2 regions of the Streptomyces sp. SID8374 genome follow, and region 1 is predicted to be linked to the other one. Evidence: riboswitches for the same ligand, from Rfam matches in the RefSeq annotation. Region 1 holds a riboswitch; the other holds the start of a gene.

Region 1 (4,204 bases):
GCCGACCGTACGGGGGTCGGCCCGGGTGGTCACAGGGCCGTGGACTTCAGCGGTACGGCGGGGTCGGCGACCCGGTCGGGGTCGAGGGCGGCCCCGGATTCGATGAGCTTGCGGCCCTGGGCGAGGTCGCGCGGGCGGCCCACCGCGAGGACGGCGACCAGGGCCCCGCCCTTCAGCCAGCACACCGACCAGGTGGCCTCGGCGCCGTCGCCGCGCCAGATCAGGGTGTCGGCGTGGGCGTGGTGGCCTGCGTACTGCACGAAGCGGCCGAACTGCTCGGACCAGAAGTACGGGACGGGGTCGTGGACCGGCAGCGGCGCACCGCTCTCCGCGGCGAGGATCGCGGCGGCGGCGGTGCGCGGGCCCTGGAGGGCGTTGTCCCAGTGGTGGATCAGCAGGCGCTCGCCGTAGCGGGCGGACGGGAAGGAGGCGCAGTCCCCGACGGCGTACACATCGGGCAGGGAGGTGCGCAGGGCGCTGTCGGCGGTGACCGAGCCGTCCGGGCCGCGTTCGATCCCGGAGCCGGCGAGCCAGCCGGTGGCGGGGCGGGCGCCGATGCCGACGACCACGGCCCCGGCGGGCAGCCTCCGGCCGTCCGCGAGGACCACCGCGCCCTCCTCGACGCGCTCCACCCGGGCGTCGGTGAGGAGTTCGGCGCCGCTCTCCGCGTACCAGTCGGCCATCGGGGCGGCGACCTCGGCGGGCAGGGTGCCGGCCAGCGGACGGGCGGCGGCCTCGACGACGGTGACCGTGCACCCGGCGGCGCGGGCGGCGGTGGCGAACTCGGCGCCGATCCACCCCGCCCCGACGACGACCACGTCGTGCTGCCGCTCCAGGACGGGCCGCAGCCGGGCGGCGTCGTCGAGGGTGCGCAGCAGATGGACGCCGGGGACGCCTTCGGTGCCGGGCAGGGCGATGGGCTCGGCACCGGTCGCCAGGACCAGGACGTCGTAGGGGACGGGGCCGTCCGCCGTGTCCAGGACGTGGTCGGCGGCGCGCAGGGCGGTGACGTCCAGGCCGAGGCGCAGCGTGATCTCCAGCGCCTCGAAGTCGATGTCGAAGGCGGAGTCCTCGGCCTTGCCCAGCAGCACCGCCTTGGACAGCGGCGGCCGGTCGTAGGGCTGGTGGGGTTCGGCGCCGATCAGGGTGACGGGGCCGGTGAAGCCGGCTTCCCGCAGGGCGACGGCGGTCTGCACACCCGCCATGCCCGCCCCGACGATCACGACGTTCCGTGTGCGCTGCCGCGCCGCGTGGTGTTCCGTCTGCTCGCTCACGTGTACCAGTCTATTCATCTGACTACGGATCAGATGGTGACTTCCTCCACCACGCTCGTCCCGCTGCCCTCCTGCGACTCCCACGCCCAGCGCTCGTCCAGCCGCACCCGGCCGTCCGGGAGTTCGGTGACGGTGGAGAGGCAGTGTCCGGAAGAGGTCGTTCCGTCCCGCTTGAGCTGGACGTAGCGGAAGTCGAGGGCGTCCCCCTCGCGGGTGCCGACGAGATGGCCGCGGACCACGTCACCGCCCGCGTACTCGGCCCAGACCGTGCCGTCCTGCTCGTGGTACGTGAAGCGGGTACGGGTGCCGACCTGGCCCGGGGCCTGGTCGGCGACGGGTGAGAGGACGAGACCGTCGAGTGAACGGGCCACGGTGGCTGCTCCCTTGACCGTGCTGTGGGCGGGTGGGTCTAGGCTGGTCACGGTAGAACACTCGCGGGAGCCCGGACGCACCGGGCTGAGAGGGAGGCTGGAGCGCCTCCGACCGTACGAACCTGATCCGGGTCATGCCGGCGAAGGGAGGGGCTGGACACCCATGCGCGTCTCGGGGAAGACCTCCGGAATTCCGGGGGGAAGCTCAGGATCCGATGTCCTCGTCATCGGGGGCGGCATCATCGGCCTGGTCACCGCGTGGCGGGCGGCCCAGCGCGGGCTGGGCGTCACCGTGGCCGACCCCGGTCCGGGCGGCGGGGCCGCCCAGGTCGCGGCGGGCATGCTGGCCGCCGTCACCGAACTGCACTACGGCGAGGAGATGCTGCTCGGCCTCAACCTCGCCTCCGCCGCCCGCTATCCGGAGTTCGTCGCGGAGCTGGAGGCGGCGAGCGGCCGGGAAACCGGTTTCCGTACCTGCGGCACGCTGGCCGTCGCGCTGGACTCCGACGACCGGGCGCATCTGCGGGAGCTGCACGCCCTCCAGGAGCGCTCAGGTCTTGAGTCGGTCTGGCTGAGCGGGCGGGAATGCCGCCGCCTGGAGCCGATGCTCGCGCCGGGTGTACGGGGCGGGCTGCGGGTGGACGGTGACCACCAGGTGGATCCGCGCCGGCTCGCGGCGGCGCTGCTGGCCGCGTGCGAGCGGGCGGGGGTGGTGTTCCGCAGGGCTCCCGCCGAGCGGCTCACCGTCGCCGGGGGCCGGGCGGCCGGGGCGGTGCTCGGTGACGGTACGGAGGCCGGGGCCGACCAGGTCGTCCTGGCGGCGGGCAGTCTCAGCGGGCGGCTCGCGGGGGTGCCCGAGGAGGTCCTGCCACCGGTCCGCCCGGTCAAGGGGCAGGTCCTGCGGCTCACCGTGCCCCCGGCGTACGCCCCCTTCCTCAGCCGGACCGTGCGCGCCGTCGTCCGGGGCGGCCACCTCTACCTCGTACCGCGCGAGAACGGCGAGCTGGTCGTCGGCGCCACCAGCGAGGAGATGGGCTGGGACACCACGGTCACCGCCGGCGGGGTCTACGAGCTGCTGCGCGACGCCCACGAACTCGTCCCCGGCATCACCGAGCTGCCGCTCACCGAGACCCGGGCCGGACTGCGCCCCGCATCCCCCGACAACGCCCCGCTGCTCGGCCCGACCGCCCTGCCCGGTCTCCTCCTCGCCACCGGCCACCACCGCAACGGCGTCCTGCTGACGCCCGTCACCGGCGACGCGATGGCCGAAGCGCTGACCACCGGCGAGCTGCCCGAGGTGGCCCGCCCCTTCGCCCCGGGCCGGTTCACGTCCGCCGCCGCCACCCCCGTACTCCAGGAGCAGTCCGCATGACCCCTCAGGTATCCGTCTCGGTCAACGGGGAGCCGCGCACCCTCGACGCGGGCACCGCGCTGGACCGGCTCGTCGCCGCCCTGACCACCGCGCCCTCCGGGGTCGCGGCCGCCGTCAACGAGTGCGTCGTGCCACGCGGCCGGTGGGCCGACACCACGCTCGGCGAGGGCGACCGCATCGAGGTCCTGACCGCCGTCCAGGGAGGCTGACGGTGTCCGACGACGTCTTCACCCTGGGACCCGCCGCCTTCGGCTCCCGGCTGATCATGGGTACCGGCGGGGCGCCGAGCCTGGAGATCCTGGAGCGCGCCCTGATCGCCTCCGGCACCGAGCTGACGACGGTCGCGATGCGCCGCCTCGACCCGACCGTGCAGGGCTCGGTCCTCTCCGTGCTGGAGCGGCTCTCCATCCAGGTGCTGCCGAACACGGCGGGCTGCTTCACGGCCGGTGAGGCGGTGCTGACCGCGCGGCTGGCCCGGGAGGCGCTGGGCACCGACTGGGTCAAGCTGGAGGTGGTGGCCGACGAGCGGACGCTGCTGCCCGACCCGATCGAACTGCTGGACGCGGCGGAGGTCCTGGTCGACGACGGGTTCACCGTGCTGCCGTACACCAACGACGACCCGGTCCTGGCCCGGAAGCTGGAGGACATGGGGTGCGCGGCGATCATGCCGCTCGGCTCCCCCATCGGCTCCGGGCTCGGCATCCGCAACCCGCACAACTTCGAGCTGATCGTGGAGCGGGCCGGGGTGCCGGTGATCCTGGACGCGGGGGCCGGGACCGCGTCGGACGCGGCGCTGGCGATGGAGCTGGGATGCGCGGCGGTGATGCTCGCCTCGGCGGTGACGCGGGCGCAGGAGCCGGAGCTGATGGCGGCGGCGATGCGGCACGCGGTGGACGGCGGGCGGCTGGCGTACCGGGCGGGCCGCATCCCGCGCCGCCACTTCGCCGAGGCGTCCTCGCCGGTGGAGGGGCGGGCGGCGCTGGATCCGGAGCGGCCGGCGTTCTGAGGGTCTCCCGCGCCCCCCACCTGGGACGTGCCCTTGTCACGGATCGGTAAGGGAACGGCCCCGGGAGAGCCCCGGCCCGTCCGGGGTGTCGGTGGCGGCTCGTAGACTCTCGGGGTGGACACGACCCTCCAGGACCCTCTCGTCGGGCAGCTTCTCGACGGCCGGTATCGCATTGAGGCGC
Region 2 (4,204 bases), on a different contig from region 1:
GCCCACACCGTGGTGTCCAGCCGTACGCCCCACAGCTCGTCGAGGAAGCCGCCGCGCCCGAGCAGCGCCAGGAACGCGGTGCCGACGACGACGGTGGGCAGCACGAACGGCACAGTGACGACCGCCCGCAGCACCTGCTTCCCGGGGAAGTCGAAGCGCGCGAAGACGTACGCGCCGGGCAGGGCGATCAGCAGGGTGAGCGCGGTGGAGGCGAGGGCCTGCCAGGTGGTGAACCAGAGGACGTCGAGGATGTCCGGGCGGGACAGTACGTCGCCGATCCGCCCGAACTGCCAGACGCCGTCCGTCTTCAGCCCGCGTCCGACGATCGCGGAGACGGGGTAGGCGAAGAAGACGGCGAAGAACGCGACGGGCACGGCCATCAGGCCGAGCCGCACCGCCGCTCCGCGCCGCCCACCTCCGTCGGCGGTACCGGCTACTTCACGACGAGCGAGTGCCACGACTGGACCCACTGCTCACGGTTGGCGGCGATCTTCTCCGGGGCCACCGTGGCCGGCTTGTCGACCTTCTCGCCGAACTCCGTGAAGATCTCCGGCAGCTTCGCGTCCTTCACGACCGGGTTCACGAACATGTTCAGCGGCACGTCCTCCTGGAACGTCTTGCTGATCAGGAAGTCCAGCAGCGCCTTGCCGCCCGCCTCGTTCTTCGCGCCCTTCAGCAGCCCGGCGTACTCGGTCTGCCGGAAGCAGGTGCCGGTGGAGACGCCGGTGGGGGCCTCCTTGGGCTGCGGGTCGGCGTAGAGGACCTCGACGGGCGGGCTGGAGGCGTAGCTGACGACGAGCGGCCGGTCCGCCTTGGCCTTCCTGCCGCCCGCGGAGCCCGAGAACTCCTCGTTGTAGGCCTGCTCCCAGCCGTCGACGACCTTGACGCCGTTGGCCTTCAGCCTCTTCCAGTAGTCCTGGTAGCCGTCCTCGCCCCGGGAGGCGATGGTGCCGAGGAGGAAGCCGAGGCCGGGCGAGGAGGTGGCCGCGTTCTCGGTGACGAGGAGGTTCTTGTACGCGGGCTTCAGCAGGTCCTCGAAGGTCCGCGGCGGCGCGAGCTTCTTGTCGGCGAAGAACTTCTTGTCGTAGTTGACGCAGATGTCACCGGTGTCGACGGGCGTCACGCGGTGCTTGTCGTCCTGCTCGGTGCCTTCCAGGACCCGGTCCAGGCCCTTGGCCTCGTACGCGGTGAAGAGGCCGTTGTCGAGGGCGCGGGAGAGCAGGGTGTTGTCGACGCCGAAGAAGACGTCGCCGCGCGGGGAGCCCTTGGTGAGGATCTCCTGGTTGAGCGCGGCACCGGCGTCGCCGCTCTTGAGCAGCTGGACGGTGTAGCCGCTCTCCTTGGTGAACTGCTTCAGCACGTCTTCCGAGGCGTTGAAGGAGTCGTGGGTGACCAGGGTGACGGTCTTGGAGCCGCTGCCCTTGGACGCACCGGATCTGGCCGAGGTGTCGTCGGAGCCGCCGCAGCCCGCGAGAACGGTGACGCCGAGCGCCGCGGCGAGCGCGGTCGAGGCGTACTTCTTGGTGGTGCTCATGTGATTCCTCCTGGAGGTGACCAGGAAGAGACGCGGCCCCGCCCGCCACCGGGACGTACCGGAAGCGGGCAGGGCGCAACAGCTTGAGTAAGGTCCGAACTTCCTACCCGGAATGACCCGGGCGAGGTTCAGAGGGTCTGCGGCCAACCTGTCCTTGGTGCCGCACTCTCAGCGCTGTGGCGCTCCCCTGTCGGAATATGAAGTTGATTTCGCGCCCAGGCTACACCGGCGGATTTCGGCCGGTCGGCCAAGGTCACCGGCCCCTCAGCGCTCGGAGGCCGCCAGCTGCCCGCAGGCCCCGTCGATCTCCTGACCGCGGGTGTCCCGGACGGTGACCGGCACCCCGTGGGCCGCGATGGCCTCGACGAACGCCTTCTCGTCCTCGGGGCGCGAGGCGGTCCACTTGGAGCCGGGCGTCGGGTTCAGCGGGATCAGGTTGACGTGGACCCGCTTGCCCTTGAGCAGCCGGCCGAGGAGGTCGCCGCGCCAGGCCTGGTCGTTGATGTCCCGGATGAGGGCGTACTCGATGGAGATGCGGCGGCCGGACTTCTCCGCGTACTCCCAGGCGGCGTCCAGCACCTCGCGTACGTTCCACCGGGTGTTGACGGGGACGAGGGTGTCGCGCAGCTCGTCGTCCGGGGCGTGCAGCGAGACGGCGAGGCGGCACTTGAAGCCCTCGTCGGAGAAGCGCAGCATCGCCGGGACGAGGCCGACGGTGGAGACGGTGATCCCGCGCTGCGAGAGGCCGAGGCCATCGGGCTCGGGGTCGGTGAGCCGGCGGATCGCGCCGACGACACGGTTGTAGTTGGCGAGCGGCTCGCCCATGCCCATGAAGACGATGTTGGAGAGCCGGGCCGGGCCGCCGGGGACCTCGCCGTCGCGCAGGGCGCGCATGCCGTCGACGATCTGGTGCACGATCTCGGCGGTCGACAGGTTGCGGTCGAGGCCGGCCTGCCCGGTGGCGCAGAACGGGCAGTTCATCCCGCACCCTGCCTGGGAGGAGATGCACATCGTGACGCGCTCCGGGTAGCGCATCAGGACGGACTCGACGAGCGTCCCGTCGTGCAGCTTCCACAGCGTCTTACGGGTGGTGTCGTCGTCACAGCTGATGTGGCGGACCACGGACATCAGGTCGGGGAACAGCGCCTCGGCGAGCTTCTCCCGGGACCCGGCGGGGATGTTGGTCCACTGCTCCGGGTCGTGCGCGTACCGCGCGAAGTAGTGCTGCGAAAGCTGCTGGGCGCGGAACGGCTTCTCGCCGGTCGCGGCGACCGCTTCCTTGCGCTCGGCGGGCGTGAGGTCGGCGAGGTGCCGCGGGGGCTTCTTGGCTCCGCGGGGCGCGACGAAAGTGAGTTCTCCGGGCTTAGGCATGGTTCATCCAGTGTCGCAGACAGACGGGTGAGGGCCCGCCGCCCTGTGGACGACGGACCCTCACTCGTGGAACGTGCAGGTGGGACGTGGTGCGCGGCCTGAAAAGGACGCTCAGCCGGAGCCGACGAACAGCACCAGCAGCAGCCAGACCACCGGCGCGGTCGGCAGCAGCGAGTCCAGCCGGTCCATGATGCCGCCGTGTCCGGGGAGCAGGGTTCCCATGTCCTTGATCCCGAGGTCCCGCTTGATCATGGACTCGCCCAGGTCACCGAGGGTGGCGCTGACGGCGACCGCCAGACCGAGGAGCAGGCCCTGCCACCAGGCCCCGCCGTCGATCAGGAACTCCATGCACAGGGCACCGGCGACCATGGCGAAGGAGACGGCACCGAGCAGGCCCTCGCGGGTCTTGCCGGGACTGATGCGGGGGGCGAGCTTGTGGGTGCCGAAGCGCCAGCCGACCGCGTACGCCCCGGTGTCGCTGACGACGGTGAGGACGAGGAAGACGAGGACCCGCCAGTGCCCGTCGTCCGCCGTGAGCATCATGGCGACGAAGGTGGCCAGGAACGGGACGTAGAACGCGGCGAAGACGCCCGCCGTGACGTCCTTGAGGTATCCCTCGGGCGGCTCGGTCATCCGCCAGACCAGCACCGCCAGGGCGGTCAGGGCCATGGCGACCCAGGCCCCCTCCGCGCCGCGCGCGTAGCCGGCGACGACCATCGCGGCGCCGCCGACGGCCAGCGGGATCAGGGGCGCCTTGATGCCCTTCTGCTCCTGGAGGCGGGAGGTCAGCTCCCAGAGGCCGACGACGACGGCGAGGGCGATCACGCCGACGAAGACGGCCTTCACGATGAACAGCGAGGTGACGATGACGGCACCGAGCCCCACACCGACCCCTATGGCGGCGCGCAGATCACGCCCCGCACGCTTCTTCTGCGGCGGGGACGGCAGCGGGGTGGACATGGGCTCCTGCGGCATCTCGTCACGGAACAGGGGGCCGCTGACGTGCGCGGCGTCCCCGTCCCGGCCGTCGCGGCTGGCTGCGTCTCTACCTGCGTCGGGAACGTCCGGCACGTTGGGCATGGGCCGAGTCTGCTGGGCTTCCCGCACATCGTAGGCGGGACCCGCCGAGGCGACCCCCATCTCGGGGGCACCCCGGTAACCGGCTCCCTGCGGTGCGCCCCAGGAAGAGTCGTTCATCAGACTTCGAGCAGCTCGGCTTCCTTGTGCTTGAGCAGCTCGTCCACCTGCGCGACGTACTTCGCGGTGGTGTCGTCGAGCTCCTTCTCGGCGCGGCGCACC

What was found. A riboswitch is a leader RNA that binds a small molecule or an ion and turns the genes downstream of it on or off. The one in region 1 is predicted to bind thiamine pyrophosphate.
Region 2: another riboswitch for thiamine pyrophosphate. It lies ahead of GTY67_RS26360 (thiamine ABC transporter substrate-binding protein); the one in region 1 lies ahead of thiO (glycine oxidase ThiO).

Annotation. Positions count from the first base shown of each region.
Region 1 is NZ_WWGH01000001.1:1,585,541-1,589,744, forward strand. Features, by position in the region: gene GTY67_RS07115 (FAD-dependent oxidoreductase) at 30-1,274, opposite strand; gene GTY67_RS07120 (hypothetical protein) at 1,304-1,645, opposite strand; TPP riboswitch at 1,699-1,811, shown strand; gene thiO (glycine oxidase ThiO) at 1,809-3,017, shown strand; gene thiS (sulfur carrier protein ThiS) at 3,014-3,226, shown strand; gene GTY67_RS07135 (thiazole synthase) at 3,229-4,023, shown strand; gene pknB (Stk1 family PASTA domain-containing Ser/Thr kinase) at 4,138-4,204, shown strand, end outside.
Region 2 is NZ_WWGH01000002.1:581,703-585,906, reverse strand. Features, by position in the region: gene GTY67_RS26365 (iron ABC transporter permease) at 1-380, opposite strand, end outside; gene GTY67_RS26360 (thiamine ABC transporter substrate-binding protein) at 434-1,534, opposite strand; TPP riboswitch at 1,617-1,733, opposite strand; gene rlmN (23S rRNA (adenine(2503)-C(2))-methyltransferase RlmN) at 1,799-2,905, opposite strand; gene GTY67_RS26350 (phosphatidate cytidylyltransferase) at 3,017-4,102, opposite strand; gene frr (ribosome recycling factor) at 4,102-4,204, opposite strand, start outside.